DNA from 3 places in the Pseudoalteromonas sp. NZS127 genome. Region 1 is predicted to be linked to each of the others. Evidence: predicted binding sites of a transcription regulator. Region 1 holds the regulator's gene; each other region holds the start of a gene.
What was found. Region 1 encodes ArgR, which controls arginine synthesis, uptake and breakdown. Its sites were predicted from a motif close to ANTGAATANNTATTCANT; they were not measured.
Positions count from the first base shown of each region.

Region 2: gltB (glutamate synthase large subunit) is a predicted target of ArgR. The motif match lies at 2,384-2,401, and genes of this name have one in related genera.
Region 3: I6E78_RS10190 (aspartate aminotransferase family protein) is a predicted target of ArgR. The motif match lies at 2,985-3,002, and genes of this name have one in related genera.

Region 1 covers NZ_JADYWN010000001.1:256,713-267,871, reverse strand. Annotated here, with positions in the region: gene hscA (Fe-S protein assembly chaperone HscA) at 1-1,594, shown strand, start outside; gene fdx (ISC system 2Fe-2S type ferredoxin) at 1,606-1,944, shown strand; gene I6E78_RS01255 (NAD-dependent succinate-semialdehyde dehydrogenase) at 2,181-3,608, shown strand; gene I6E78_RS01250 (Fe(3+) ABC transporter substrate-binding protein) at 4,336-5,340, shown strand; gene I6E78_RS01245 (ABC transporter permease) at 5,341-6,972, shown strand; gene I6E78_RS01240 (ABC transporter ATP-binding protein) at 6,973-8,022, shown strand; gene I6E78_RS01235 (Dyp-type peroxidase) at 8,073-8,972, shown strand; gene argR (transcriptional regulator ArgR) at 8,988-9,455, opposite strand; gene mdh (malate dehydrogenase) at 9,682-10,614, shown strand; gene ispB (octaprenyl diphosphate synthase) at 10,718-11,159, opposite strand, start outside.
Region 2 covers NZ_JADYWN010000008.1:44,987-56,145, reverse strand. Annotated here, with positions in the region: gene I6E78_RS09420 (NADP-dependent oxidoreductase) at 1-322, opposite strand, end outside; gene I6E78_RS09415 (anhydro-N-acetylmuramic acid kinase) at 805-2,010, shown strand; gene gltB (glutamate synthase large subunit) at 2,635-7,242, shown strand; gene I6E78_RS09405 (glutamate synthase subunit beta) at 7,263-8,753, shown strand; gene ilvD (dihydroxy-acid dehydratase) at 8,901-10,598, shown strand; gene I6E78_RS09395 (hypothetical protein) at 10,771-11,159, shown strand, end outside.
Region 3 covers NZ_JADYWN010000009.1:76,340-87,498, forward strand. Annotated here, with positions in the region: gene glpK (glycerol kinase GlpK) at 1-356, opposite strand, end outside; gene I6E78_RS10175 (YdcH family protein) at 556-798, opposite strand; gene I6E78_RS10180 (anthranilate synthase component II) at 1,070-1,651, shown strand; gene I6E78_RS10185 (HDOD domain-containing protein) at 1,697-2,857, shown strand; gene I6E78_RS10190 (aspartate aminotransferase family protein) at 3,226-4,431, shown strand; gene astA (arginine N-succinyltransferase) at 4,517-5,533, shown strand; gene astD (succinylglutamate-semialdehyde dehydrogenase) at 5,550-7,019, shown strand; gene I6E78_RS10205 (DUF3802 family protein) at 7,148-7,486, shown strand; gene I6E78_RS10210 (OsmC family protein) at 7,656-8,069, shown strand; gene speD (adenosylmethionine decarboxylase) at 8,157-8,969, shown strand; gene I6E78_RS10220 (aromatic amino acid transport family protein) at 9,063-10,322, opposite strand; gene I6E78_RS10225 (GNAT family N-acetyltransferase) at 10,644-11,150, shown strand.

The DNA.
Region 1 (11,159 bases):
TAAAACCCAAGCAGAAATAGAACAAAGCTATGGGCAACTACCGTATCAATTTTGCCAGCACGATGGTGCACTTGCCATAGAAACAGCTGCTGGAAAAATCAGCCCAGTTAAAGCATCAAGCCATATTTTAGCTGCATTAAAAGCCCGTGCAGAACAAAGCTTTGGTAATCAAGAAATATTAGGTGCAGTTATTACTGTACCGGCATACTTTGATGACGCTCAGCGCCAAAGTACAAAAGATGCCGCTGAACTTGCAGGTATTAACGTACTGCGATTATTAAACGAGCCAACGGCAGCCGCTGTTGCTTATGGTTTAGACTCGGGTCAAGAAGGTATTATTGCTGTTTACGATTTAGGCGGTGGCACCTTCGATATATCAATTTTGCGCTTGCACCAAGGTGTATTTGAAGTATTAGCTACCGGTGGCGACTCAAGCCTAGGCGGCGATGACTTTGACTCACTGATTGTTGATTACTTAAAGCAGCAAACGGGTGTAACCACTTTATCTCCAGCGGTGCTGCGCTTATTTATTAATAAAGCTAAAGCCTGTAAAGAAGCATTAAGCCAATACTCAACTGTTAATGTTGGGCTTGAGTTTGATGATGAGAAACACATGGTTGAAGTGACCCGCGAAAAACTTGACGAGCTTGCGATACCACTCGTTAAAAAAACGCTTCGTTCTTGTCGCCGTGCTGTAAAAGATGCTGGTATTGAGAACGAAGAAGTGCTGCAAGTAATTATGGTGGGTGGCTCTACTCGCATGCCATTAGTTCGCAGCCAAGTTAGTGAGTTTTTTAATAAAGAAGCATTAACGTCAATTGATCCCGATCGCGTTGTAGCGTTAGGCGCTGCGTTGCAAGCAGACGTGTTAATAGGTAATAAACCTGATTCAGATATGTTGTTACTTGATGTATTACCACTATCGCTAGGTCTTGAAACTATGGGTGGCTTGGTGGAAAAAATTATTCCACGTAATACCACTATTCCAGTAGCACGTGCCCAAGAGTTTACTACTTTTAAAGATGGCCAAACAGCCATGTCGTTGCACGTACTACAAGGTGAGCGCGAATTGGTAGACGATTGTCGCTCTCTTGCTAAGTTTAGTTTAAAAGGTATTCCGCCAATGACTGCGGGTGCTGCACATATTCGGGTTACGTTTAAAGTAGACGCCGATGGTTTACTTAGCGTATCGGCAATGGAAAAATCGACAGGCGTACAAGCAGATATTCAAGTTAAACCGTCATTTGGTTTATCAGACGACCAAGTATCTAATATGCTAAAAGAGTCAATGAGCAACGCTAAAGGCGATATGCAAGCGCGTATGCTCAAAGAGCAACAAGTAGAAGCACTACGTGTAATTGAAGCACTAGAGGCATCACTTGCGAGTGACAGTGGTTTACTTGACGAAGCGCAACTAGCATATTTACGAGCTGAAATTGCAGAGTTGGTAAAAGTGCGTGAGAATGCGCAGCAACCAAACGAGATTAAAACCGCGATTGAAAAAATGGATAACGCCAGCAGCGATTTTGCCGCACGCAGAATGGATGCATCAATTAAAAAAGTTCTTACTGGGCAGTCAGTAGACAATATTTAAGAGAGATTAGAATGCCACAAATTATTTTTCTTCCCCATCCAGAATTGTGTCCAGATGGCGCTGCAATTGAAGCACCTAGTGGTCAAACGGTTCTTGATGTCGCCCTTAAAAATGGCATTAGCATTGCTCACGCATGTGAAAAGTCATGTGCGTGTACCACGTGCCACTTAGTGATCCGCGAAGGCTTTGATTCGCTAGAAGAAAGCGACGAGTTAGAAGACGATATGCTTGATAAAGCATGGGGCTTAGAGCCAGAGTCGCGCTTAGGTTGCCAAGCTATTATTAGAGATGAAGACCTAGTAGTTGAAATACCTAAGTATAACGTTAATATAGTTAATGAAGAGCACTAGCTTTTAACGATTAATATAATAAAAGCCGCTGTTTAATACAGCGGCTTTTTTGTTTGCAAACCGTAGGCGGGAGTTTACCTCGCGCACACAAAGCGCGGCATAAAACCCCGACTTGTATCTACATAGTGTTACCCGTAGGCGGGAGTTTACCTCGCGCAGATTTATATAAAAAGTTAGCCTTGGCTCTATGGCACGCATTAAAAGCTAACACCTTAAACGTAATTTGGAGGTTTATTTTGAGTAATCTTATTTTTTCTGACTCGTTTATTAATGGTGAATTTTATAAAACAGACACACACTTTAGTGTTGATGATCCTGCTACCGAAAAAAGCATTGTTGATGTAAGCGATATTGATGAGCAGGGTGTGAATAATGCAATTGTTGCAGCTCAAAGCGCATTTGTTAAATTAAAAGCAACCAATGCTACGCAGCGAAGCGAAACCTTGATGCGCTGGTATGAGCTAGTTATAAAACACAAGCAAACGCTTGCAGAGTTAATGACCAAAGAGCAAGGTAAACCACTTAAAGAAGCATTGGGCGAAATAGATTACGGCGCAGGCTTTATAAAATGGTTTGCCGAGGAAGCTAAGCGCAGCTATGGCGATGTTATACCTGCTACCGACAACACCCATAGGTTAACCAGCTTTAAGCAGGCTGTAGGAGTTGTTGCAGGGATCACGCCATGGAATTTTCCTGTTGCTATGATTACGCGTAAAGTTGCCCCCGCCTATGCAGCCGGTTGTAGTTTTATATTAAAACCTTCAGAGCACACCCCATTATGCGCTATTGCACTTGCCTATTTAGCCGATCAAGCAGGGTTTGAAAAAGGGGCATTTAACGTCTTAGTATCGCAAAATGCTAAAAAAGTAGGAAAAATACTAACCGACTCTGAGATAGTGCGTAAGTTTACTTTTACCGGATCAACGGGTGTAGGCAAGCAGTTATTAGCGCAATGCGCAGGTACTATTAAGCGCACTTCTATGGAGCTTGGAGGAAACGCACCTTTCATTATTTTTGATAATGCTGACCTCGATGCAGCTATTGAGGGGTTAATGGCTGCTAAGTTTAGAAATAGTGGGCAAGCTTGTGTTGCTGCAAACCGTATCTTTATTCAGCGTAATATTATTGATGCGGTACTAAATAAACTAACCCCTAAGGTGGCTGCTTTAAAAGTCGGTAATGGCTTTACAGCAGATGTTGATATCGGCCCGCTTATTTACCCTAAGGCAAAAGAAAAAGTACAGCAGCTAGTACAAGACGCACTAGATAAAGGGGCAGTATTGATTGGTGATAACAGTGATTTAGGTGGCAGCTTTCAAAACCCGTTGATTGTAAATAACGTCACTACCGACATGGATATTTACCATGAAGAAGTATTTGGTCCAGTATTAACAATTATTCCTTTTGATGATGAAAGCGAAGTACTTACTCTAGCAAACGACGTACCTTACGGCTTAGCCGCTTATTTTTACAGCCAAAATATTAAGCAGGTTTATCGCATTAGCGAAGGTCTTGAGTTTGGCATGATTGGTGTAAACGAAGGTGTTATTTCTAACCCTGTAGCGCCATTTGGTGGTGTTAAGCAATCGGGCCTTGGCCGTGAAGGGGGGCACCAAGGGTTAAATGAGTACCTAGAAGAAAAATACGTGTGTATTAAAATTTAAACCGTTTATATGCTCTTGGCGGCTTGCAGTAAAACAACTTCAAGGCGCTGTACAAATACATTGAGCAATTTATTTTAGGCAAAGAAAAGCGCGCTCTATCTCTAGGCGCGCTTGCGGAATCTTCTAATTTTCTGCATCCTGCAATTGAACTTAATCAACTCCAAATTCTTACAAATCCTTGTTATTACAATATTACTTTTTAGTTCTATGTAATGTAGGCGCTCCTGCCTGTATCCTTTATTTCCTCAACATCCTGTAAAACAACGTAAATCCTTTGTTGCTATCCTTTACGCATCATCCAGATGCTATCCTTTAAGACATTCCATTGTGCTGCTCTCCTAGAGCCTGTCCTAAAATCCGTTTTGTATTAGTAACCTAAATCATTGGTTGGTCGAGTAAGTTGTCCGTTTCCATTTACTCGTTAAGCATCACTGCTTGGTTGTTAAGTTAATTATAGGCGGTACGATATTTTAAAGAAGTATAGGTTGCTAATTAATTGCTATAGTCGTAATAGTTAAAATAATTTACTTTAATTAAAACAATTGGTTACTTTGTTTGTTATGGTTTTTCATGTTGTGTTTTCATCATTGGCTGTCACGTTTGTAGGATATGTCTTACGTTGGTTTTCTATTTTAGCGATTTTAACAGGATCAGATTATATAAAGTGTGCACTTTTGGGTAAGGCACGGTAGAATTATTGATAATAGTTATTATTCAGGTGGGAAATATGAAAAAAGTATTCGCAATTGTAGTTGGTTTGGCTGTGTCGGCACCCGTTTTTGCAACTGAGTCCGTTAATATTTATTCTTTTCGACAGCCTTTTTTAATAAAACCAATTTTAGATGACTTTACCAAACAAACTGGTATTAAAACAAATGTAGTGTTTGCTAATAAAGGCTTAATAGAGCGCGTTAAGCGCGAAGGTAAACACAGCAAAGCCGATTTAGTATTAACGTCTAATTTTAGCGCCTTAATCCAACTTGAAGATTTAGATTTAACGCAAACTATTAGTAGCGAAGCAATTAATAACAATGTGCCTGCGGCATTTCGTGATGGCGACGGCCAGTGGGTGGCACTTACTAAGCGAGTACGTAATGTTTACTCGTCAAAAGAGCGTGTGGGCGCGCTACCTGAGCTGACTTATGAAGATTTGGCAGATCCAAAATATAAAGGGCAAATATGTACTCGCTCTGGTAAACATCCGTATAATTTGGGTTTAGTTGCATCAATGATTGCACACCATGGTGAAGCAGATACCAAAGTATGGCTTGAGGGGGTTAAAGCAAATTTAGCGCGTAAACCACAAGGTAACGATAGAGCGCAAGTAAAAGCAGTGAAAGAAGGCTTGTGCGATCTTGCATTTGGCAATAGTTACTATTTAGGTAAAATGCTGCAAGATGAAACCCAAAAAGAATGGGCACAAGCGGTAAATATTAACTTTCCGAACCAAATCAATCGCGGCTCGCATATAAATGTGTCGGGTGCAGTTATTACAAAATACGCTAAAAACCCTGAAAATGCCTTGAAACTCCTAGAGTATATGACCGACAATAAAGCGCAAAACATGTACGCTTCAATTAATATGGAATATCCGGTTAAGCCAGGCGTAGAATTATCAAGTTTAGTTGCATCTTGGGGAAGCTTTAAAGAAGATAGCTTACCACTTGATGAAATTAGTAAATATCGTCCGTTAGCGTTAAGGCTAATTGATGAGGTGAAATTCGATCTTTAAATGACTTATAAATTTCAGCTGTCTAAATGGCAGCTTTTTGCATGGTCGACAGGATTATTACTGTCGACCCCATTGTTTTTTCTGCTATTTGAATCTCTACAAGGTAACTCAGAGGTGTTTTCGCATCTTTGGGATACAGTGCTGTGGGATTACATTTCTAATACCGTATTACTTATTTTAGGTGTGTGTGTACTAAGCTGTGCTATTGCCTTACCACTTGGCTGGCTAACCGCTTATTGCCAGTTCCCGGGTAAAAAACAGTTTGAATGGGCGTTAATGCTGCCACTGGCTATGCCTACTTATATTATTGCCTATGTTTATACCGACTTGCTTGATTACGCAGGCCCAGTACAAAATACTCTCAGAGACTGGTTTGGGTGGCAATCGCCGGATGATTACTGGTTTTTTGATATACGCACTTTGCCCGGCGCTATAGTAATGCTTGCACTGGTGCTTTATCCCTATTTATATTTAATTTTTAAAACAGCCTTGCGTGAGCAGTCTTTTAAGTTAGTACAGGCTAGCCAGTTAATGGGGCTGTCGTCGTGGCAGAGCTTTTTTAGGGTGAGCTTAGTGTTATCGCGCGGCGCAATTGTAGCTGCGCTAGCGCTAATTAGTATGGAAACCATGGCTGACTTTGCCACAGTAAGCTACTTTGCTGTAAGCACCTTAACCACTGCCGTATACGATACTTGGTTTGGTTATTACTCGTTAACCGCTGCAGCTAAAATATCGGGCGTGATGTTATTACTATTGTTTTTAGCCTTAATGGCGGAGCGCTTTAGTCGCCGTAATCAAGCGGTGTTTGAGCGTCAGTCGGGTATAAATAGTGAAGCGCTTTATATATTAAAAGGCAAGTCGGCTTGGCTGGCAACGCTATTTTGCAGTGTGATTTTAATTGTTGCCTTTGTTATACCTATCGCAGTGTTAATAAAGTACGCCATTGTTTATTTTGATCAAGCATGGAGTAGTGAGTTTTTTAGCTATGCGTGGCAAAGTTTAAAGGTAGCTATAGTAGTAAGCGTAGTAACGCTGTTACTTAGTGTATTAGTGGTGTTTTATCAACGTATAGCCAAGCAAAATTATCCACTTATTCCGGGGCGATTAGCTAGCACCGGCTACGCTTTACCAGGAACAGTACTGGCTATTGCGGTGCTATTACCGCTTACGCTGTTAGAAAATACGGTAAACCGTGTGCTTGAGCCATACGACTTAAATATAGGCTTGTTACTCACTGGCAGTGTATTTACCATTATTTTTGCTTATGTAGTGCGTTTTTACGCAGTAGCACATGGCGCGATTGAGTCGAGCTTTTTACGCATTAGCCCCTCTCTCGATATGGCAAGCCAATCTATGGGCAAAAGCCAAGGCCATACGTTACGTTTGGTGCATTTACCCCTACTTAGACGCGGGTTGCTTACTGCGGCTTTGCTGGTGTTTATTGAATGCATGAAAGAGCTACCTACGGCTTTGTTACTTAGGCCGTTTAATTTTGAAAGCTTAGCTACGCATGTGTTTCAGTATGTGAGTGATGAGCAATTAGAGCTGGCTTCTATATCGGCATTATTTATTGTGCTGGTTGGATTTATCCCTTTGTATTTTATTAACCGTTCTATGGAGCAACGTAGTTAAATGAGTAGTTTGATTTTACAAGGCGTGAGCTATCAATATAACGGTACTAAGGTTATTCACGAGCTAAATTTAACCATAGGTAAAAACGAAATAGTGTGTTTGTTAGGTGCCAGTGGTTGTGGCAAAACCACCACCTTAAAAGCAATTGCAGGGCTAATAGAAACGCAACAAGGAAGCGTGTTTATCGATGGCAAGCTGGTGAGTAACGCCAATACATTTATCTCGCCAGAGCATCGTAATATTGGCATGATGTTTCAAGATTATGCGTTATTCCCGCATTTAACCGTGGCACATAATATTGCTTTTGGCTTAAATAAAATGAGTAAAGAGCAAAAGCAACAGCGCGTTGATGAAATGCTTAAGCTGGTGCATTTAGTTGGCTGCGCCGACAGGTATCCGCATCAGTTATCGGGTGGGCAACAACAGCGGGTGGCGATTGCGCGTGCACTTGCTTACAAACCAAGTTTACTATTACTTGATGAGCCGTTTTCGAATATAGACACTCAAGTACGCTTTGAATTAATTGCCGATATTCGCCGCATAATTAAAACTCAACAAGTGTCGGCAGTATTTGTTACCCACTCAAAGGAAGAGGCTTTTGCATTTGCAGACACGCTGGCTATTATGCACCAGGGTAAAATAGCTCAGCAGGGCACCCCAGAACAGCTTTTTGCTAAACCAAGCTCAAAGGAGGTTGCAGAGTTTCTGGGTCAGGGCATATACTTAAGCGCAGAAGTGTTAACAGCAACTGAATATAAAACCGCTTTTGGCCTAGTTGAGTCGGTTATTGCGCACCAGCATCAGGCTAATATAGGAAAAATATATGTGCGTCCTCATCAAATAGAGCTAATGAGCGACAATAAAAAAGATAGCCATAGTGAACGCGCCACCATATTAAGCAGTCGTTTTATTGGTTCGGCTTATGTTTACACTGTAGTTATTGCACAACAAGAAATAGAAGTTGCAGCGCAATATGGCCAGTCATTTGTTCAAAATGAGCAGGTTATAATAAAAATAAAACCTCACACGGTGAATTTTTTCGAATCATAAATTAATTTGTTATTCGCTGTGTTTATCTATTTATAAGCTAAGGAATATCAATGGCACAAGCGCAATCAGGGATTTGTGCTGAAGCAAACTTACACGGTTTGCATTTATTTTTTAATGTGTTTGATGGCCAAGATGAGTCATTACGTACAAAGCTCAAGCAAGTAAGCGCTATTGAGGAAGAGTTTAGCGATCAGTTTTCTGAATCTATGCTTTCTTGTATGGTGGCTATTGGTGCACAGTATTGGCCGCATATTTTGCCAGAGTATATCCCCAGTGAACTACAAAGCTTTCCTAATATAAATCATAATGAACACGCAATGAGCGTGCAGCCGTGTGATTTGTTTGTGCAAATACGTTCAGACCGCGAAGACGTTAATCATTTATTTGCACTGCAAATTTTAAAGTTATTTGCACCAGATGTAGAGCTGGTGGAACAAATTCGTAATTTTAGATTTTTAGATGGTCGCGATTTCAATGGTTTTATTTATGGTGGCAAAATGCCGCATGGCCGACAAAAGCGGGCAACGGCGTTAATAAATAAACCAGGTAGCTTTGAGGATCAAGGCAGTTATATTCATGTGCAACGTTATAAGCACGATCTAAGCGTATGGCAGCATCTATCGCTAGATGAGCAAGAGCAAATAATAGGTCGCACTCGCTTAGATAACACTCTTATAGCCCCAGCGCTTGAAACCAGCCATGCACAACGCAGTGAATTAAAAGATGAGCAAGGCCAGCCAATATTACTTAATCAAGGCATGCCTTATGGCGATGTTTACGAGCAAGGAATGCTGTCAATTACTTGCTCGGCCAGTGGAACCGCATTTGAACAGGTATTAAAAAGTCGTTTAGGTGAGGGGGAGTGCTATGATCATTGGCTTGATTTTACTCAAGCCGATATGGGGTCTGCGTTTTTTGCACCGTCAGTTGGGTTTTTAAAACAGTTATAACGCATGTTTTAAATACTAAACCGTATCAAATAAAATACGTACCCGCTCTAGGGTTAAGTCTATTTCAGATATTTTAGCTGGGGCAATAAAAATAGTGTCGTCGCCAGCTATAGTACCTAACACGCCATCGGCTTTACCTAATGAGTCAAGTAAACGCGCAATAAGCTGAGCCGCGCCTGGACTGGTACGGATAATAATCATCATTTCGTTATGCATTATATCAATAACAAGCTGGCGCAACGGGCTTTTTGCTGTGGGTACGCCCATTTCTGCTGGCAAGCAATACACCATTTCTTGTTTGGCATTGCGCGTTCGTACCGCGCCAAACTTACTAAGCATGCGCGACACTTTACTTTGGCTTATATTGTCAAAACCTTGCTCTTTTAACGAATCTACTATATCGCCTTGAGAACCAAAGTTTTCTTCTTTTAAAAGCGCTTTAAATGCTTTTACTAACGCTTCCTGTTTGTCTTGTGGTTGCATAGTTTTTATTTGCTTTTTATTATCCATGCCGCAAATTCTACACAAAAACGAATAATTATGCAGCAGTTGTTTATTTAACTTGCCAGTTTACTGTATTCAGGCCAAATGTTTTTACAACTATGGTCTAAAATATTACGAAAATAGGCAGGATAAATTTGTTTTTAGTCGCTAATTTCTTTATCTTAGAGCCATAAATATTTCCTACCTCAAATCACGGAGAATTCCAATGAAAGTTGCTGTATTAGGTGCTGCAGGCGGTATCGGTCAAGCGTTGTCTTTATTATTAAAAACAGGCTTACCAGCTGGTTCTGAATTATCACTATATGATGTTGCACCAGTAGTTCCAGGTGTTGCGGTTGATTTATCTCATATCCCTACAGCGGTTAAAGTAGCTGGCTTTGGCGCTGATGCGTTAAATGAAGCGCTTAAAGATGCTGATATCGTACTTATTCCTGCTGGCATGCCACGTAAGCCAGGTATGGATCGTGCAGATTTATTTAATGTAAATGCTGGTATCATCAAAACATTAGCAGAAGGCATAGTTGCAAGTTGTCCTAAAGCATTAGTAGGTATTATTACTAACCCAGTAAACGGCACTGTACCAATTGTTGCTGAAGTATTTAAAAAAGCAGGTACTTACGACGCTAAACGCGTATTTGGTATTACTACGCTTGACGTTATTCGTTCAGAAGCATTTGTTGCTGAACTTAAAGGCGTAGACGTAGCAACTGTTAAAGTTCCTGTAATCGGTGGCCACTCAGGTACTACTATTTTACCTCTACTTTCTCAAGTTGAAGGCGTGAGCTTTACAGATGAAGAAGTTGCAGCACTTACTCCACGTATCCAAAATGCGGGTACTGAAGTTGTAAATGCTAAAGCGGGTGGCGGTTCAGCTACTTTATCAATGGGTGCAGCAGCAGCTCGTTTTTGTATGTCTTTAGTTAAAGGCCTACAAGGTGAAGACGTTGTAGATTACGCGTACGTTGCTGTTGAAAATGGCGATGCGGAGTACTTTGCACACCCAGTACGTTTAGGTAAAAACGGCGTAGAAGAAATTCTTTCTTACGGCGAACTAAGCGCATTTGAAACAAAAGCAAAAAATGACATGCTTGAAACACTGAAAAAAGACATCAAAGAAGGTGTTGATTTCATGGCGTAATAGCCAAAATCAAGTGACAAAAAAGCCTGCGTTTGCAGGCTTTTTTATTGCTCGGAATTTAGCTAACCTGCACCCAGGTTAGCTACACATAAAGGCAGTAAAGTTAGTGATCGCGATCAACTGCAATACGGGCAAGGCTCACAAGTGCTTTTTTATATTCAGACTCAGCTAAAAAGTCTAAGCAAGCAATGGCTTTGTCGGCTTCAAGTTCGGCCTTTTGCATCGTAAATTCAAGCGCATTGGTTTGTTTAAGTGCCGCTAAAATTTCTTCAAGATGATCCATGCCATTACTGTGCTCTATAGCGTCACGGATCAGCTGTGTTTGCTGCTCATTACCATGTTGCATTGCATAAATAAGCGGCAGAGTTGGTTTCCCTTCGGCTAAATCATCACCAATATTTTTACCTAATTGATCTGCATCTGCGTTGTAATCAAGTACGTCATCAACGAGCTGAAACGCAGTACCTAAATGCATGCCGTATAGGTTAAGCGCATCAAGCGTGGCTTGGTTTTGCTCAGTAATAATGGCCGCAAGGCCTGTCGCG
Region 2 (11,159 bases), on a different contig from region 1:
CGCCGTTGCTAATAGCGTAGTCTTGCCAGCCAGTGTAAGCCAATACCCATTCGCCTTCGCTAAAGGAGTCGTTTTTAGACTCTTGAACTTGGCATACAGTTGCCCCAACCATCACGTCGCCAACATTTACTGGGTCGGCATACGATTTAGCGTCGCTCATGCGGCCACGCATGTAAGGGTCAAGGGATAAGTAAATAGTACGCAGTAATACTTCACCATTTTTTAATGGCGGCAGCTCTAGTGTTTTTAATGCAAAGTTTTCATCGGTAGGAGCACCGTGTGGGCGTGATGCTAACGTGAGTTGTCGACTGGTTACTGACATATAAAATCTCCAATAGATGAGTGAACTACTTTGATCTGAATGTTTTAGTTTGTGTTTAAAGCAAAGTTGAAACTAAACAATAATGCGCAGATAAGTAGTAAGAAACCTGAGCTCCGGATAATAAACTTATCTCAAGCAGCTATTTTCAGCGCTAACTGCGTTGAATTTACTTGCAATAGGCCAGCTATTGACGCGTAAATTCGCCTTGTTTTCACTGAAAACCTCTGGCTAGAGAAAATAAAAATCAAATATAACGATGATTCAATACGTTAGTAAATCTCTTAACCAGAGCTCAGGTTAAGTATGTATATCTTAATACAGGAGTTTTGGGCACACGGTTAAAAAATCAACCCCAAGGTGTGAGTATTTACTCTAAGGTGAGTTTATAAGTGGATTAACTGATTTTTATAGCGCTATAACTTTTATTTAAACTATTCTAAAATGAATGCTATTAACTCAACAACAATAGATGCGAAATTATTATGCACCCACACATTAGTAAGCTTTATAACAGTGCGTTAAAGCCAAGCCGATTAATTATAGGCCTAATGAGTGGTACCTCGTTAGATGGACTTGATGTTGCCTTATGTAAAATAACTGCCGCGGGTGTGCATACCCAAATTGAGGTTTTAAAGTTTACTACGGTTGATTATAGCGATGATTATAAAACAAAAATAAAGCAGGTATTTGCCAAGCGTGAATGCAACTTAGAATACCTTACGTTACTGCACCCTTGGGTTGGTAAATTACATGGCGACATGGTTAATCAGTGTTTAAACAGCTGGCAGGTAAACCCAGCCAATATAGATGTAATAGCCAGCCACGGACAAACTATTTACCACTGTCCTAAAAGCCAGCATCAGTATAACGATTTTAACAATGGCACTTTACAAATTGGCGACAGCGACCAAATAGCCGTTACTACAGGTATTACTACCATTGGCGATTTTAGGCAAAAGCATATAGCAGCAGGCGGCGAGGGCGCACCACTTGCCGTGTATGGTGATTATTTGTTTTTTTCAAGCTCTGACGAAAACCGTATTTTGCTCAATATGGGCGGTATAGCTAACCTCACTTTTTTACCCCAAAATGGCGATAGCAACGCAGTATTTAGCTCTGACATTGGCCCATGTAATACCATTATGGATGCCTATGTGCAGCGTTATTTTAATAACATGCATTACGATGAAAACGCTGCGATAGCGAAAGCGGGCGTTATTAATACTGCGTTACTAACAGCGCTTTGCGACAATCATTTTTTAACCCTAAAAATGCCAAAAACTACTGGCCCTGAAGTGTTTAATCTGGCTTATTTAGAGGCTGCGCAACAGGCTTCAAATACCCAAAAGTTAAGTCATCAAGACGTAATGGCCACCTTAAACCGCTTTACCGCAGAGGTTATTGCCAATGCGCTAAATACGTGTGTAAAAATGGCGCCCAATAGTGTGGTGTATGCCAGTGGCGGCGGCATTCACAATTTACTCTTAATGCAACATTTAGTAACGCTTTGTCCGGCCATAAAAGGTTTTAAAAATACTCACGCATTAGGGGTTGATCCCGACGCGAAAGAAGCGGTACTTTTTGCTATTTTAGCTAACGAATGCTTAGCCGGTGAGCAGCTACACCTTGATAATAAAGCCCAAGGAATTGCAGGCGTTACTATGGGTAAAGTGAGTTTTGCAGATTGAAACCACATATTCTAAGCTTAAGTTTTTAGGTGAGACCTAGCCAAACTCACTGTTTGGCCTTTGCATAACTGCGACTTACTGTTTTAGGGTAAGCTTATTTTTTTGCGCTGCCATTAGCGTGAATATTGTTTTGTAGTAATTAATTGCAGCTGCGCTTTAATTATTATAAAAATGTTATTGCTTATTTACTTTTTAAAGATGCACCAATCCTCCCTTAGTTTCGCCCCTCAGGCCTTAGTGGTGCACTTTTATAACTAAAAAGACCAAACCCATCCAAATCAACTATGCGCTTTTTTAAAACATAAGGCATAGTTATTAAATGCAGTGTAAATGGGCTGTTAATAACTATTTTAGACTATATATATTCATATAATCTGAATGTATATTCATTTCTTAGTTGACTCAGCGTTATTTTACGGCTAGTTTTTATCCCCCTTTGATTAAAGTTTTCACTAATAAATACTGCACTATACAAATTCAAAAAGATTTTACAGTGGCTGTTTTAGGCATTTTAACGATTTTTTGAATGAGATAAGCGCATACCTCGAGTATATAAAAATATATGACTTAATTAGTAAGCACAATTTAGCTGATAGCAATAGGCTGATGAAATAGGAATAAGTAATGAATGATATGAGCAAAAAATCCCAAGGTCTTTATCGCGCTGAATTTGAACATGACAGTTGCGGCATTGGCTTTGTCGCTAACCTTAAGGGTAAAAAGTCACACGATATTATCGAAAATGCACTCACCATGCTCAGCTGCATGGAACATCGTGGTGGAACAGGGTTTGACGTTAAAAGTGGTGATGGTGCTGGTATTCTTATTCAAATTCCTCATGAGTTTTTCCGTCAAGAAACCGCAAAGCTAGGGTGGACGCTGCCAAGCGCCTTAAACTATGGTGTGGGGATGATTTTTTTCCCGCGCGATAAAGCACTTAGCGACGCGTGTAAAAAAATACTAAATCAAAATATTGCCGAACTGGGTTTAACCTTAATAGGGTATCGGGATGTTCCGGGCGATAACTCTATGTTAGGCGCGGCTTCATTTGAAAGCGAGCCAAATATTGAGCAAGTGTTTATTGCTAAGCCGCAAGCGCTAAGCGCACAAGAATTTGAACGTAAGCTGTTTGTGCTGCGTAAATACACCTCGCATAAAATTAATGGTTTAGATTTCACCGAACGTGACGAATTTTATGTAACCTCAATGTCATCTACCAAAATTGTTTATAAAGGCCAGTTTACTACCGAGCAAGTGCGCCAGTATTACCTTGATCTGCAAGACGAGCGTACTATTTCGGGAATGGCGATGTTTCATTCTCGTTTTTCAACCAACACTTTTCCTGCTTGGCGCCGCGCGCAGCCGTTTCGTTATATAGCCCACAATGGTGAAATTAATACGGTACGCGGTAATATTAACTGGATGAATGCTCGTGAGGCATTGTTTAGCTCGGTTAATTTTAGCGATGCTGAATTGAATATGTTAAATCCGGTGTGTAATAACGATAACTCAGATTCGGCTAATCTTGATATGGCTATTGAGCTATTAGTGCTCAGCGGGCGGTCTTTGGCGCAAGTAATGATGATGATGGTGCCAGAAGCATGGCAAACACAAACCAATATGGATGCCACCAAGCGCGCATTTTATGAATACTATGCGTGTATTATGGAGCCTTGGGATGGCCCAGCATCGTTATCGTTTACCGATGGCAACGTTATTGGTGCAACACTTGACCGTAATGGTTTGCGCCCTTCGCGTTACTTGTTAACCGAAGATGGCACGCTAGTGATGGGCTCTGAAACCGGTGCATTGTGCGTTGATCAATCAACGGTTGTTGAAAAAGGGCGTTTGCAACCGGGTAAAATATTTATTGCTGACTTAGAGCAAGGTCGCATTATTAGTGATGACGAAGTAAAACAACACGTTAGCTCGGCTCAGCCGTATGCTCGTTGGTTAGCTGAAAACAAAATTGAATTAGACAATTTACCCGTTCCTAGCGCGTCTTTTGCCCAGCCGCCATTGGCAGAGCTGCGAAAAATACAAAAAGCATTTGGTTACACCAGCGAAGATCTTAACCTAGTACTGGCGGGTATGGTTGGTACGGCTAAAGAGCCACTAGGCGCTATGGGTACCGACACGCCGCTTGCAGTGCTGTCGCATCGCCCGCAACAATTATCACATTATTTTAAGCAGTTATTTGCGCAAGTAACCAACCCACCCATCGACCCTATTCGTGAAGAGTTGGTTATGTCGTTGCGCGGTTATATTGGCCGCTCACTTAACTTGCTCGATGAAACACCTGGGCATTGCCATAAGGTTGAAATAGAACAGCCTGTATTGACCAATGAGCAATTACGCAAACTACAGTATATAGATAACAATCATCTTCAAGCTAAAACGATCGACATTACTTTTAAAGCCAGCGGTGGGCCAGGTGCACTAAAAAGAGCACTGGATCGTATTTGTTTATATGCCAAAAATGCCGTTGAAGATGATTATGAAATACTCATTTTAAGTGACCGTGGCGTAGACAGCGACCATGTTGCTATACCTTCGGTATTGGCAACAGCAGCGGTGCATCACTATTTAATTCGTGAAAAACTACGCTCATCTGCCGATATAATTTTGGAGTCGGGTGATATACGCGAAACGCATCATTTTGCTACTGTTATTGGTTATGGCGCTGCGGCAGTTAACCCGTATTTAGCCCTAGAGAGCATGTATGGTTTACGTGATGAAGGCGTACTTGATACTAACTTAACAAATGAACAAATTACCCAAAAATACACCAAAGCGGTAGGCAGCGGCTTGTTGAAAACCTTCTCTAAAATGGGTATTTCAACGCTACAGTCGTATTTAGGTGCGCAAGTTTTTGAAGCCTTGGGCATTAACTCTGAGGTTATTGATCAGTACTTTACCGGTACGGTTAGCCGTATTGAAGGCTTAAGCCTAGATCAAATTGCCCAAGAGGCGCTATTACGCCACCGTGAGGGTTTCCCTGAGGCCAACCGCATTGCTATAGATAAACTACTGCCTACGGGCGGAGAATACTCGTGGCGTCATGATGGTGAACGGCACTTATTTAATCCCACGGTAATTCGCTTACTGCAGCATTCAACAGCCAGTAATAATGTTGAGCAGTTTAAGCAGTATGCAAAAACGGTGGACGATCAAAGTAAAGAAGCCTTTACCTTACGGGGTTTATTACAATTGAATAGCGATCGTCCTGCTATTGCCTTGAGCGAAGTGGAACCGGTTGCCAACATTTTTAAACGCTTTGCCTCGGGTGCTATGTCGTTTGGCTCAATTTCGTGGGAAGCACACACTACTTTAGCTATAGCTATGAACCGCATTGGCGGTAAAAGTAACAGCGGTGAGGGCGGCGAAGACCCAATTCGTTATACACCGCTTGAAAATGGCGATTCGATGAATTCGCGAATTAAACAAGTGGCTTCGGGTCGTTTTGGTGTTACTAGCCATTATTTAGCGAATGCCGATGAGCTACAAATAAAAATGGCGCAGGGCGCTAAACCGGGCGAAGGTGGGCAATTACCCGGCGATAAAGTAGATGCATGGATAGGTAAAACTCGTGGCTCTACGCCAGGGGTGGGCTTAATTTCGCCGCCGCCACACCATGATATTTATTCTATTGAAGATTTATCGCAACTTATTTTCGATCTTAAAAACGCCAACCGCGACGCGCGCATTAACGTTAAATTAGTATCAGAAGCGGGTGTAGGTACGGTTGCATCGGGTGTGGCAAAAGCCTATGCCGATGTGGTACTGATTGCGGGCCACGATGGCGGCACCGGTGCGTCACCACTGAGCTCAATTAAACATACGGGCTTACCGTGGGAACTGGGTTTGGCTGAAACGCATCAAACTTTGGTGCGTAATAAACTGCGTAGCCGTATTACGGTACAAACCGATGGGCAACTTAAAACGCCACGCGACTTAGCCATTGCAACGCTGCTTGGTGCAGAAGAGTACGGCATGGCTACCACAGCATTGGTGGTTGAGGGATGTATTATGATGCGTAAGTGTCATTTAAATACCTGCCCAGTTGGTATTGCCACACAAGATAAAGGCCTGCGCGACAAGTTTACTGGTCGTGCCGATATTTTAGTTAACTTTTTTACCATGATGGCAGAAGGTTTACGCGAAATTATGGCTGAGCTTGGCTTTAGAAGTATTGAAGAAATGGTGGGCCAAACTCAGTGCCTTACGCAGCGCAAAGATGTTGACCATTGGAAATACCAAGGCGTTGACTTAACTCCACTATTACACAAAGCAGAATGCGCTGAAAACGAAACTCTGTATCAATCAATAAAGCAAAAGCATTTAATCGACGACATTATCGATCGCAAAATGATCAAAGATGCTCAAGCGGCACTAGAGTCTGGGCAAAGTGTGGCGCTTGAATACGATGTGATTAACACCGACAGAACCATAGGGGCGATGATCTCTAACGAAATCTCTAAAAAGTACCATGCAGATGGCTTACCGCAAGATACTATTAAGGTTAAGTTTAACGGCTCAGCGGGGCAAAGCTTTGGTTGTTTTTCAACCAGGGGTTTACGTTTTGAACTTGAAGGCGATGCCAACGACTACTTTGGTAAAGGACTCTCTGGCGCAAATTTAGTGGTGTACCCTAGTAAACAAGCTAAGTTTGCTGCTAGTGAAAATATCCTCATTGGTAATGTGGCCTTTTTTGGAGCAACTTCTGGTAGCGCCTTTATACGCGGTATAGCGGGGGAGCGTTTTTGTGTACGTAACTCGGGCGCAACAGCCGTTGTTGAAGGTGTGGGGGATCACGGTTGTGAATACATGACCGGCGGTAAAGTGGTTATTTTGGGCGCAACTGGTCGAAACTTTGCTGCAGGTATGTCGGGCGGTGTTGCTTACGTACTTGATGTAAATAATGACTTTTCGGCTAAATGCAATATGGAAATGGTCGCACTTGAAAGTGTAGATACCGACGCTGAAAGCCACGAATTAAAAGTCTTAATTAGCCAACATTTTGATGCTACAGGTTCAGATGTTGCCAGTGATTTATTAAAAGATTGGAACAGCAATGTTAAGCGCTTTGTTAAAGTAATGCCGGTTGATTACAAACGCATGCAAGGTTATATGAATGATGTACGCAGTAGCGGAAAATTCACCTCAGAGTATGACATTGCCGTAGAAGCATTCGACATTCATTTAAACAACATAGCTAGCGCTAAAGCTTAAGCTGCCAAGGAGAATATATTATGGGAAATCCAACAGGGTTTATCAACGTAGGTCGTGCCTTGCCAACTGAGCGTAACGCAGGTGAACGTTTAATTGACTGGCTGGAAGTATATGAAGAAATACCACAAGCAGATGTAGAGCAGCAAGCTTCGCGTTGTATGGATTGTGGCGTGCCGTTTTGTCAGTCGGCAAAATCAGAATTTGCACCGGCAGTAGCTGGGTGTCCGGTAAATAATGTAATACCGGAGTGGAATGACTTAATTTATCGCGGCCGCTGGCAAGATGCAGTAGAGCTATTGCATAAAACCAATAACTTTCCTGAGTTTACTGGGCGTGTATGCCCAGCCCCTTGTGAGGGTGCATGTGTACTGGGTATTAACGCCGATCCGGTGGCTATTAAGTTACATGAAAAAGAAATTATTGATCATGCCTTTAAGCAAGGTTGGGTGGTTGCTGAGCCACCTGCATCTCGCACTGGTAAAAATGTAGCCGTAATTGGTTCGGGCCCAGCGGGCCTTGCCGCTGCAGCACAGTTAAATAAAGCTGGCCATATGGTTACTGTATATGAGCGCGCCGACCGCATTGGTGGCTTGCTAATGTATGGTATTCCAAACATGAAGCTACAAAAAGAATTAGTGCAACGTCGGGTAGATATTTTAGCCCAAGAAGGCATTGTTTTTGTTACTAATACTGAAGTAGGCAAAGACATTAGTGTGGCGCAGTTAGAAACTGACTTTGACTCAGTCGTGTTATGTATTGGTGCCACAGTACCGCGCGACTTACCCGTTGCAGGGCGCGAGCTTAACGGTGTGCATTTTGCTATGGACTTTTTAACAGCCAATACCAAAAGCTTGCTCGATAGCGAACATCAAGACGGAGCGTTCATTAATGCGAAAGGCAAAAATGTAGTGGTTATAGGTGGCGGTGATACCGGCACCGATTGTATTGGTACTGCGCTTCGCCATCAGTGTAAAAGTGCTATTCAGCTAGAAATTATGCCTCGTCCACCCGAACAACGCGACGAGAGCAGCAATCCTTGGCCACAATGGCCAAAACGTTTGTTGGTTGATTACGGCCAAAAAGAAGCTATTGCAGTACAAGGCCAAGATCCACGTCAATATTTAGTGATGACTAAAAAAATTGAAAGTGACGGGCAAGGTAATGTTAAAGCTGTGCACACTGTAGATATTACTTGGCAACTTAACGATAAAGGGCAAATGGTGCCACAAGAAGTAGCGGGCAGTGAAAAGATAATTCCTGCCGATATAGTACTGATTGCTATGGGCTTTATGGGGCCAGAAGGTGGCCTTGTTGCACAATTTGGTTTAGAGCAGGATGCTCGCTCTAATATTGCAGCACAGTACGATAAGTTTGCTACAAGCAAGCCTGGCGTATTTGCCGCAGGCGATAGTCGTCGCGGACAAAGCTTAATTGTGTGGGCAATAGATGAAGGTCGACGCTGCGCGCGTGAGGTTGACAGCTATTTAATGGGTAAAAGCTATTTGCCTTAAAGCGATTACAAGTCTGTAAACTTTAACTGCTTTAAAAGTTAAAACCATCTATTATAGCAAGCCCTACCGCATTAATTATGCAAGGTGGGGCTTGTTTTTATAATTTGTTCTATTAATAAACCTTGTAAAAAGTAGGTAAGGTAAGAAATGACTTCTGAAAAACCACGTAAATATTCACAAAAAATTGTAGATGGTAGCGCTCAGGCTCCTAGTCGTTCTATGTTACGAGCGGTAGGTTTTAATGATGACGATTTTAAAAAGTCTCAAGTTGGTATTGCCTCTACATGGTCTATGGTAACGCCGTGCAATATGCACATTAATACACTTGCCGAAGAAGTGGGTAAAGGCGTAGATAGCGCCGGTGCGAAAAGCGTTATATATAATACCATTACCGTATCCGATGGTATTTCTATGGGCACCGAAGGGATGAAATATTCTTTAGTATCACGCGAAGTAATTTGCGATTCAATAGAAGCGGTATCAGCGGGTATGGGCCACGACGGTATTATTGCTATTGGCGGTTGTGATAAAAATATGCCGGGTTGTTTAATGGGTTTAGCACGTTTAAACCGCCCTTCTATATTTGTGTACGGCGGTACAATTTTACCCGGTGAAAATCATACCGATATAGTCTCGGTATTTGAAGCGGTGGGCAGCTACGCGGCAGGCGATATTCCAATTACGCAATTAGAACATATTGAAAAAACAGCCATACCAGGGGCCGGTTCGTGTGGTGGTATGTACACGGCAAATACGTTAGCCTCAGCAATTGAAGCTTTAGGCATGAGCATGCCAAATAGTTCTGCGCAAAATGCTATTTCACAAAACAAAAAACAAGACTGTATAGATGCGGGTAAAGCGATTGTTTATTTGCTGGAGCATGACATTAAACCTTCCGATATTATGACCAAAAAAGCGTTTGAAAATGCAATTACGCTGATCATTACCTTAGGCGGCTCAACCAATGCGGTGCTGCATTTAATTGCTATGGCTGATGCGGTAGGCGTTGAAGTAACATTGGATGACTTTGTGCGTATTGGCGATAAAACACCAGTAATTGCCGACTTGCGCCCAAGCGGTCAATATTTAATGTCGGAGTTGATTGAAATTGGTGGCATTCAGCCACTGATGAAGCGTTTATTAGATGCCGGTATGCTGCACGGTGACTGTATGACAGTGACAGGCAAAACCATGGCCGAAAATTTAGCCGATGTAGCAGATTACCCAACAGGGCAAAATATTATTTTACCTTTTGATCAGCCAATTAAAAAAGACAGTCATTTAGTTATATTAGCTGGCAACTTAGCGCCAGAAGGAGCAGTGTCAAAAATTACGGGTAAAGAGGGTTTACGCTTTACCGGCAACGCAAAAGTATATGACTCAGAAGAGCAAGGCTTTGCCGCTATTATAGATGGGCAAGTAGTAGCCGGAGACGTTGTAGTAATTCGCTATGAAGGTCCTAAAGGTGGCCCAGGTATGCGTGAAATGCTAAGCCCCACTTCAGCTATTATGGGTAAAGGTTTAGGTAACGATGTGGCGCTTATTACCGATGGTCGTTTTTCAGGTGGTAGTAGGGGTTTTGTTGTGGGGCACGTTACACCAGAAGCTTACGAAGGCGGCGCCATTGCACTAGTAGAAAATGGTGACAGCATTACCATTGACGCGCAAAGCCGTGAAATGACTCTTAATATTACTGATGAAGAAATGGCCAGTAGGAAACAACGTTGGCAACAACCTGCGCCAAAATACACCCGCGGATTACTAGCAAAATATGCCAGAACAGTAAGTTCAGCTTCTACCGGAGCCGTGACCGATAAGCCAAGTCAAGGCATAATTAATCGCTAAAATTAGCGATTAAACTCCCCTAAATAGAGCGAGTTTTAATCCGCAAAGATCAACACGCCCTAGATAACCTTGTTACTTTATTTGTAATTTAAGTAACAAGGTTATAAATCGCTCAAGTTTTTAGTTGGCCGACCGATATATACTTAATAGCAGTTTGCGATTAAGGATGATCATGATTAACAATGGGTTAAATAACCACTCTAGTTTAGCGACAAAGCAAGTACTGCCAGTTGATAATGCAAACCATACCCTTAGCAGCAAACTGCAACATAGCCCACTCGAAATAGCGCCAAAATTAATACCAGAGTTAGCAACAAAGTTAACACCAGAGCTATCACCCAAAATAACGTCCGATTTTCTCAGTCAGTTTAGCGACGAAAAAGTTGCCCAATTACTGCAACAACAACTTTCGGTGCTGATCACTCCTGCAAAAAAAGCAAATATATCGAGCTACCACTACAGCGCTGAAGAGTTAGCTATACGTACTGTAATAACGAGTCAGCAAGAAGGGCTACTTAAAAATGAGCATAGCGATAAGCTCATACAACGCTTAAATAAATC
Region 3 (11,159 bases), on a different contig from region 1:
AGTTTATCGCTACGTATTTGCTCGCAATACTCGCTGGTACGGCGATCTTGCCACACAATGGCATTATAAATTGGTTGGCCAGTCTTTTTATTCCATACTAAAGTGGTTTCGCGCTGATTAGTGATACCAATGGCAATAACCTGCTCGGCTGTAACCTGGTTATTAGCCAGTACTGTTTTACAGGTACTTAGTACGGTTTGTAAAATATCGTTAGGGTCGTGCTCAACCCAGCCATTATTGGGAAAGTGCTGCGGGAATGTTTGCTGAGCAGTATCAACTACCTTGGCATCTTTGGTAAATAAAATAGCCCGAGAGCTGGTAGTTCCTTGATCAATCGAGAGTATGTATTTAGACATAAGCTTAACGTTATTTATCTTAGATACAGATAGCTTGTCTGCAAGTTAAATTAATAGCAATGCTTTTTAAATATTTGGAAGGGCTGTTATAGCTATACCGTTGCAATTTATGCCAAGGGTGGGTGGCAGCGTATATGAGGGAAAGGTTAAAGAGCCCATAAGTCAGAGGGCTCTTAAATACAATGGCTATAAATTGCGCTTAGCTGGCTTTTAACAGCTGTTGATGTAACCAATCTTTCAATACCACACGGTCATGTTTTAATTGCAGCATTGCTTCGTCATCAATAGGCGCGTCTTGCAGCTCTAAGGTACGAATTTCTTTATCAAGCGCATTATATTTTTTGGCTTTATCTGCAAACTCTGGATCATTGCTATTGAGTTTTTTAATGGTACTTAAGTGCTCAGGAAAGTCTTGAGTTAATGAATGATCTTCGCCTAACATAGGTACTCCTTAACGGTGCGTGTAATAAATGTGTTTTAAAAATAACACGCTTAGGGTTTAGTTAAATTCAGATTGCATGGGTATTTATGTACGCCATAATATTAGAGCTGGGGGTTGCTTGAGTATAAATCAACATAGAGCCGTTATTAATTATTATTACGGAAATACTTATATATCACTATACAAAGCACTGACACTCAAAGATGCTTAAGTTAGAATACAAAATGCAACAACTCCTCGCAAACAATAACTACTTTGAGTGCTTTATTACATGCTTTTAATGATCGACAATTACGACTCGTTTACCTATAACTTGGTACAGTACTTTCAGCGTTTAGATCAAGAGGTGCTGGTTAAACGCAACGACCAAATAACGCTTAGCCAAATTAAGCAGTTAAACCCACAACACATTGTAATATCACCTGGTCCTAAAAGCCCAAGCGAAGCGGGTATTTCACTAAGTATTGTTGAGCAATTAAAAGGGCAGTATCCTATTTTAGGAATTTGCTTAGGGCATCAAACTATTGCTCAAGCCCTAGGAGCCAAGGTCGTGCGTGCTAAAAAAGTAATGCACGGTAAAACATCGCCAATTTACCATAGTGATCAAGGAGTATTTAAAGGCTTAGCTAAGCCTTTAACGGTATGTCGGTATCATTCTTTAATTGTTGAGGCGCAGTCGCTGCCTAAAGAGTTGCAAGTAACAGCCTGGACCCAAACCCACCAAGGTGAGTTTGACGAAATTATGGGATTATTACATACAGACTTGGCACTTGAAGGTGTACAATTTCATCCGGAAGCTATTTTAACTGAGCAAGGTTTAGCGTTACTTGATAACTTTTTAACTCGCTTCTAAGCTTATAGTATTAAGTAAATATCATTACATTAAAGACAGAGAGCCATGACCGAAATAGTGCAGCAACCGCGTATTGTTAAAATGCTTAATCAACGAGCACATGATTTGCTGCTTGGTCATAACTTTGCTCATCAACAAATTGGCTTTATTCATACGCTAGAAATGGACTATGGCGAACCACTAAAGCAACGCACATTACTTGAAGTAGAGGTTGCCGCTCAGCAAAAGCGCAAGCTAAAAAGTACCGCGCATCATAAATATCGTGCAGCAGCGAGCGAGCAACTGCATAAAGCAATAGAAAAAATGATGTCTGAGCAGCTTAGCGATATAGACAGTGTTATTCAAAACACCATAGGTGTAGAGGATAACGTATGTGCCATGTTAGATATTTTAGCCACAAAAAGTGCATCGGTTGGGCGTTTAGAGCCCTTAGTTAACGACCTAAGCTGGCTTGGCAGAGAGTTAGTTACTTTAGTAAACTTGCCTTATTATCGTAATCAGCGCAGCAAAAATACCGCTGTGAAAGTAGATAGCCCCGCTTTAGCGCTGCGTTATATTGGCCTAGATAACTTACAGCTAGTAGTGCCAACTTTTGCAGTGCGCCATTGGATGCCTTATAGCACAGAGCCTTTTTCGTTACTAAAAAGGCGCTTAAAAGAAAGCGCCATGGCGAATGCTATTGCGGCACAAAAAATTGCTGAAGTTAACGAAGTTAACCCAAGCCATGCCTTTACTTTAGGAATGTTATTAAACGTGGGGCAAATAGCCTTAGTGCGTTTATATTTAAAAGTGTTTGAGCAAATTTGGCAGCGAAAAGTGCAGTTTGCTCGCACCACAGCTAATAAAGACTTACATACTGCATTGCTGGAGCTAAAACCAGACCCTTTATTTTTAACCACCTTACTGAGCGAACAGTCGTTGGCTATTAGCGCTAAAATAATTGAAAAAATGGCCTTTAAGTATTTGCCGTTTAATAGCGTCATGCAGCAACTTGTTAATGGGGTAGAAAAAGGCGATACAGCGCTGCCTTTAACGCAGGTAATGTTAAAAGCACGATGTTACTCTCAGTACTTAACGCTAAAACAGCATCAGCTAGTTGAACCGGATGAAACGCTTAGTTGGTTTTCGTACTTTAAGTTCACCAAAAAAGAGCTAAAAGCACTCCAAGCAAGCAATTTTAATAATCTTGCTATTCAAATTGATTAAATTTGTTAATTTTTTTGCGACTATCCATTCACTTTTTATTATCTCTTTTCAATACATTTCCCCGTTTAAAGTGAGGCGCGCTCGTTGTTCAGGCGCTTTATTGGCTAAAAACGAGCTGCATAAAGCAAGCAAATAGTTATTCACTATCTATGAAATTATATCTCAAGCCCTTTATTATCAAGGGTTACATGAAAGTTTTTGAAGAGACATAATCAATGTTTTCTGAAATAATAAGCGTCTGAAAATTGAACCACACAGCCCTTTTTATGCAAATATCGCTATACTGAGTTTGCTAAAAAACACATATGCTACAGGTTACCACACAGCTATTTACGGCTTTGTGATGTACACAATTAAGAGGAAATAAAATGACAGTCAATCGCGAATTATTTGATCACGTAATGGTTCCTAACTACGCACCTTCAAGCGTAATTCCAGTTCGAGGCGAAGGCTCTCGCGTATGGGATCAACAAGGTCGAGAGTTTATCGACTTTGCTGGTGGTATTGCCGTTAACTGTCTTGGCCATTGTCACCCTGCATTAGTAGGCGCATTAAAAGAGCAAGGCGAAAAGCTTTGGCATCTATCAAATGTAATGACCAACGAGCCAGCATTACGCTTAGCTAAAAAAATGGTTGATGCAACCTTTGCCGAAAAAGTTTACTTTGCCAACTCAGGCGCAGAAGCAAACGAAGCAGCACTTAAATTAGCGCGTCGTTTTGCCCTTGATCAATTTGGCGCAGAAAAGTCACAAATCATCGCATTCAACAAAGGTTTCCACGGCCGTACATTCTTTACCGTAACTGTTGGTGGCCAAGCGGCATACTCAGATGGTTTTGGTCCTAAGCCAGGCGACATTGTACATTGTGATTACAACGACCTAGCTGCATTTGAAGCACTTATTAGCGACAAAACATGTGCCGTTATGATGGAGCCACTTCAAGGCGAAGGCGGTATTGTTTCGCCAACTGACGAATTTGCACAAGGCGTTCGTGATTTATGTACTAAACATAATGCACTGCTTATTTTTGATGAAGTGCAAACAGGTGTTGGCCGTACAGGTAATTTATACGCATACCAAGGTTTAAACGTTGTTCCTGACATTTTAACTACGGCTAAAGCATTGGGCGGCGGCTTTCCTATTGGCGCTATGATCACCACAACTGAAATTGCACAGCATCTTAAAGTAGGTACGCATGGTTCTACTTATGGTGGTAACCCATTAGCGTGTGCCGTTGCCGAAGCAGCATTCGATACTGTAAATACTCCAGAAGTACTTGCTGGTGTAACAGCAAAAGCAGCATTATTTAACCAACTACTAACTGCAATTAACGATAAATACCACGTGTTTAGCGAAATTCGCGGCCAAGGTTTATTAATTGGTGCAGTAGTAAGCGAGCAATACAAAGGTCGTGCAAAAGAGTTTTTAGTGGCAGGTACTGAGCACGGTCTTATGTCATTAGTTGCCGGTGCTGACGTGGTTCGTTTTACACCATCATTAGTTATCCCAGAAGCCGACATTCGCGAAGGTATGGCACGCTTTGAAAAAGCAGTAGCCAGTGTTGTAAGCGCTTAATAGCCAAACAATATCTATTAAGGGCAAACTTAGTTTGCCCTCTAATTTTAATTTACCGTTATATTATAAGGGAGTAAGCGGGTTTATGATGATCCTTCGCCCAATCCAACAAAGTGACTACCCTGCATTAGTGAAAATAGCCCACGAATCGGGTCATGGCTTTACTTCTTTACCTAATAATGAAAAGTTATTGCAAAAGAAAATAGATCATTCGGTTAGCTCATTTGCAAAAGCTGCCACCGAGCCGGGCGACGAAGGTTATTTATTTGTACTAGAGGACACCGAAACCGGTGAAGTAGTTGGCACCTCAGGTATAGAAGCCGCTGTTGGCTTAGATGATGCATTTTATCACTATCATTTAAGTAAAGTGATTCATTCCTCACGCACTCTAAACGTATATAAAGCAGTTGATATTTTAACGCTTTGTAACGACTACACCGGCGCTACAGAGCTATGTACATTATTTTTGAAAGACGCATACCGTAAAAACTGTAACGGTAAATTACTTTCAAAATCGCGTTTTATGTTTATTAAACAGCATCAGCAGCGCTTTGCACAAACCGTCATTGCAGAAATGCGCGGTGTGTCTGACGACAACGGCAGCAGCCCATTTTGGCAATGGCTAGAAGAGCACTTTTTCTCAATGGACTTTCCAACTGCCGACTATTTAACAGGCATAGGTCAAAAAGTATTTATTGCTGAATTAATGCCTAAGTACCCAATTTACGTTAATTTGCTCAGCAAAAATGCGCAAGCTGTTATTGGTAAAGTACACGACAACACACGGCCAGCAATTGAGCTATTAAAAAGTGAAGGTTTTACCTTTAATGGGTATGTCGATATTTTTGATGCCGGCCCCACAGTTGAAGCAAAAGTAGATAACATTGCCACCATTCGCAATGCTAAACACTTTAAAGTTGAAATAGGTGAACCAAGTGGCGACACCATGGTGTTATTAGCCAACGAACAGCTTACAGATTTTAGAGCAACTGTAGTACCTATGACGTTTGATGAGCGCATGAGCAGCATAGTAATAACGCAACAAGTAGCCGATGCACTGTATTTACAAGCGGGCGATAGCGTAAGCGCAACCACGATTTAATTTAGGAGAAAGTACAATGACTCATCCTGCACAATTTATTAATGGTCAATGGTCAGAAGGCCAAGGAACCGAATTTAGTTCAGTAAACCCGGCCAATAACAATGTTATTTTCCAAGCAAACTCAGCAACTGCAGAGCAAGTAGATGCCGCAGTTAGCGCAGCGCGCGAAGCATTTTATGCTTGGGCTGATAAAACATTTGCTGAACGTTTAGAAATAGTTAAAGCATTCGCAGCGCAGTTAAAAGAAAACAGCGAAGAGCTAGCCATTACTATTGCTCAAGAAACAGGTAAGCCACTGTGGGAAACTCGCACTGAAGCGGGTGCTATGGTTGGTAAAATTGCCATTTCTGAAAAAGCATTTTTAGAGCGCACTGGCGACGTAGAAAACGCAATGCCACTAGGGCGTGCAATGATCCGCCACAAACCACACGGTGTTGTAGCAGTATTTGGTCCGTATAACTTTCCGGGGCATTTACCTAATGGCCACATAGTGCCAGCGCTTTTAGCCGGTAACACGGTTATATTTAAACCGTCTGAGCTTACGCCTAAAGTGGCCGAGCTTACGCTTAAACTGTGGGAAAAAGCAGGTTTACCAGCGGGTGTAATTAACCTTGTACAAGGTGAAGTAGCAACGGGTAAAGCACTTGCTGCTCACAAAGGTATTGATGGCTTATTCTTTACGGGTTCTTCGCGCACAGGTCATATTTTACATGAACAGTTTGCGGGTCAGCCGGGTAAAATTTTAGCGCTTGAAATGGGTGGCAATAACCCACTTATTATTACCGACGTTGAAGATACTAAAGCAGTAGTGCACGATATTATTCAATCTGCGTTTATCTCAAGTGGCCAGCGTTGTACCTGTGCACGTAAATTGTTTTTACCAACAGGTAGCAAAGGTGATGTAATACTGGAGCGTTTAATTACCGCAACTAAAGCGATTAAAGTAGGTAACTATGACGATGCAGATCAGCCATTTATGGGCTCAATGATCTCATCAGCTGCCGCTGCCGGTATGATTAAAGCGCAAAGCGAACTGGTTGAGCTTGGCGCTCAAGTATTAGTAGAGCTTGAGCATACAGCTAATACTGGTTTTGTAACGCCAGGTATTATTGAGTGTACAAATATTAGTGACTTCCCAGATGAAGAGCATTTTGGACCACTTTTAAAAGTATTCCGCTTTGACGATTTTGACCAAGCAATTGATAAAGCCAACGATACAAGCTTTGGTTTATCAGCTGGTTTACTTAGCGACAGTGCAGCCGACTACGAGCACTTTTTACGCCGTATTCGCGCCGGTATTGTTAACTGGAACCGCCCAATTACTGGTGCATCAAGTGCTGCACCGTTTGGTGGTATTGGCGCATCGGGTAATCACAGAGCCAGCGCGTATTACGCTGCAGATTACTGTGCATACCCAGTAGCATCAGTAGAGCTTGAAAAAGTTGCTATGCCAGCGACATTAAGCCCAGGCTTAAAAATAGACTAAAATTACTACTAAATAATTATAAAAGCAGCTTCGGCTGCTTTTTTTGTATTAGCTATGTCACTAAGCTAGTAATTATTACTGCTTTCTGCTTAAATTACTGAATTAATTATTTTTAAGGTATACGTATAATGGTTTTAAATAGGCAAGGGTACGACGATTTAATTATGTACCTAACTCAAAACTTAGCTTTATTTGAGAAGCCGGGTGAAATAAAACCAGGTGCTCCTACGATTATGGAATTAATCGAAGATGTGATTGCACAAAACGTAATGCTCATATGTCAGCAGCACACAGAGCTCACTACAGAGCAGCGTAGCCAAATTGTACGTGAAGTCGATGGCATAGTTTACGATTTACAAGAAGTCCTCAGTAGCATCACCTCGCGGCCTGTTACGGTAGAGCAACACGCGTTTATTGATGAGTTTGGTGGTTTGGTTAAAAACCTATTTGATAACGCAGTTTCTTAGCTTTCAACCCTTCTATACTTTCCGGTAGCACGCTTTAAATGCGCTGACGGTTTAACCACCCTTGCATAAATTTAAGTGCCTTGATCAAGCTCATTTATATTATTGCTGAGCGCTCACTTATTAAAGCTGATTGGTATACAATCAAGAAAATAATTTTTGAGGTATAACAATGCAAGCAAATGTAAAATGGGTTGAAGGTAATACCTTTATTGGTCGCTCTAATTCAAATCATAATGTTGTATTTGATGGCGGTAGCGACAGTGCTGCACCAAGCCCTATGGAAATGGTATTAATGTCAATCGGCTGTTGTTCATCGGTTGATGTAGTGAGCATTTTAAAAAAAGCAAAACAAGATTTTAGCAACGTAGAAGTACAGTTAACGGCAGAGCGCGCCGAAACTGCCCCACGAGTATTTACCAAAGTTAATTTACACTTTGTGGCAACGGGCAATAATGTGTCTGAAAAGCACCTTGCACGCGCTGTTTCACTCTCTGCTGAAAAGTATTGCTCGGTTGCATTAATGCTTGATAAAACAGTAAAAATTACGCATAGCCACGAAGTTGTGCAAGATCAAGTAAAATAACGCTTTTTCCATGAGTAAAATTCGTATAAAATCCGCGAACTTTTATTCTGCTAGAGCAGATTTCACTAATTTATAGGTTGGTTTATTATGAACAAACCCTTCGATAAACTTAAACTCCATGGTTTTAATAATTTAACTAAAAGTTTAAGCTTTAGTATTTACGACATTTGCTATGCAAAGACCGAGCAACAACGTAAAGAATATATTGAATATATCGATGAGCAGTACAGTGCAGATAGACTAACCGACATTTTAGGTGAAGTTGTTGATATTATAGGTGCTAACATTTTAAATGTAGCGCGCCAAGATTACGAACCGCAAGGTGCAAGCGTAACTATTTTGGTTTCAGAAGAGCCGGTAGAAGAGCAGCAAAATTACGATGCTGACGAAGCGCCAGGCCCATTACCAGATTCAGTGGTTGCTCATTTAGATAAAAGCCATATTTGTGTACACACGTACCCAGAAGCTCACCCTGATGACGGTATTTGTACTTTTCGCGCCGATATTGAAGTGTCAACTTGTGGTATAATATCGCCACTTAAAGCGTTAAACTTCCTTATTCATAGCCTAGAGTCAGACGTAGTAACAATTGACTACCGCGTACGTGGTTTTACCCGCGACATAAACGGCGTTAAACACTACATTGACCATGCAATTAGCTCAATTCAAAACTTCATGACAGAAGATACCAAAGAAGCGTACCAAATGATGGACGTGAACGTGTATCAAGAAAACCTGTTCCACACCAAAATGATGTTAAAAGAGACTGATTTAAATACCTATTTATTCGGCCTTTCTACGGATGATTTGTCAGATGAAGAAGAGGAAGAAATTCGCTCTAAACTGACCCGTGAAATGCAAGAAATATTCTATGGCCGTAACTTGCCAGACCTAGATTAAATAGCAAAATATAGTCAATAAAAATGGCGCTCAATGAGCGCCATTTTTTTGTGTTAAAAAACTATAAAAAGCTTATAGCTAGTATATTTAGTATTATTTAAGCATGCTGTAAAGCAAAGCCATTACTGCCATTGAGCCAACCGCTAATATAAATAAGGTGCTTAAACGATTACGATGCTTGTGCAATGCCGGTACTTTATACACAGCAATCATGGGCATAATAAATAAAATCATCGCAATGATAGGGCCAGATAACTGATCCATCATATCGAGTATGCTTGGGTTTTTAACCGCGCAAAACCAAATAGCAAAGAACATTAGTACAGCACCTACCTTATCGGCAACTTTAGCGCTTATGTTCGATTGCTTAGTCACCAAGCCAGTAAAGCTTTCGCGTGCACCCAAAAAGTGCCCTAAAAATGACGACATAATCGCAATAAACGCCACCAATGGGCCAAGCGTAGCAATAAACGAATTGTCAGTAATGTTGGCAAGGTACGATAAAACCGACACATTCGCCGCTTTTGCCGCCGCCATTTGCTCGCCAGTTAGTGACAACACACACGAAAACACAAACAGCAATACAAAGGTAATTAACAGCAAGCTGGTACGCTTTAATATCGCCTCAGACTTAGCAACCGCTTTATTACCATAATGACCGCGTTGTACGTTAACAAAGCTCGAAATAGCCGCTGCGTGGCTAAACGAAAACACAATAATAGGAATCGACAACCACAATGTTTTACCAAAACTACCCACTTCTGGCAGCGCCATATTCGGCATTTGCCAACTAGGGATTAAATACAAGGATAAAAAAAACAATATGCCCACAAGCGGATAAACTAAAATAGCAAAAGCGCGAAGCATCAGCTTTTCGCCGCCCATCATTAAGCCAATCATACCTGCAACCAATACACCAGAAAGCAACACCCGCGATGGCGACTCCATGCCAAGCTGGTTCACCATAAAGCTGTCTACGGTATTGGTTAAACCGACACCGTAAATAAGTAAAATCGGAAAAATAGATAAAAAGTACAGCAAAGAGATTAACCGACCCGCGGTCACCCCAAAATGCTCCTCTACTACATCGGTAAAGTCAGCATCTTTATTTTTTGACGACAGCACAAACCGCGCTAAACCGCGGTGCGCTAAAAAGGTCATTGGAAAGGCCAAGCACGCCATAATAATTAACGGCCAAAAACCGCCAATACCAATATTAATAGGTAAAAATAAAATACCGGCACCAACGGCGGTACCAAATAGGCTTAACGTCCACTGTGTGTCGTGTAAAGTCCAAGAAGACTGTTTTGCTGTAGATGCATTAAAATGCGTAGCATCTTGAGAAGGGGGCATAAGCTCACCAGATTTTTTTAGAATAATAATGACGGCAAAGCATATAGTTTTTACTTAATGATTTCATTCGATAAACTAGCTTAATATTCGGTTATTTGTAGCGTACCAGTTACGCCTGTAATTAATTTGCAACAGCGTTATAAAAGTGAGCAGAGAATGGCAGTGGCTTTAGCTCAACGTTAAAAATAATAAGCAGGAAAGGTGCATTTAAAGGGGGGTTAATAACTACCCCATAAAATTTATGCACTGCAATCTAGGGTATAATTATTGTAAACCTCACTTTCCACCTAGGTTGTAAAGTGATTAAAAACAGGAGTTCTTGTGATATTTGAAACCTTGTCAGTTAAGCATTTAGCTATGTTATTGCAATTTGAATCAGAAAATAAAGCTTGGTTTGAATCAATACTGCCGCCGAGAGAAGATTACTTTTATCGCGATTTAGGCATTAAAATGCATATTTATGATGCCATTATAAACATGCAATTAGGCACGCATTATTCGGGTGTGCTTATTGTTAATGAGCAAATTGTTGCGCGCGCAAATTTAAAAGATATAACCGGGACAACAAACACTGCCGCAGTGGGTTATCGAGTTGCTAAAAATAGCATAGGTAAAGGCTACGCCAGCTTTTGCCTTAACGAATTAATTAGCATAGCCGCTCAGCATTATGCAGTTAACCAGTTAGAAGCCTTAGTACTAGATAATAACCCCGCCTCAAAAGCCGTACTATTAAAGTGTGGCTTTAAAGCGCAATCCCATAAAGACAACTACATGACAATAAACGGACTCACATTAGGCGTTAAACACTTTTTACGTGCGCCAATTTAATCTTTCTTA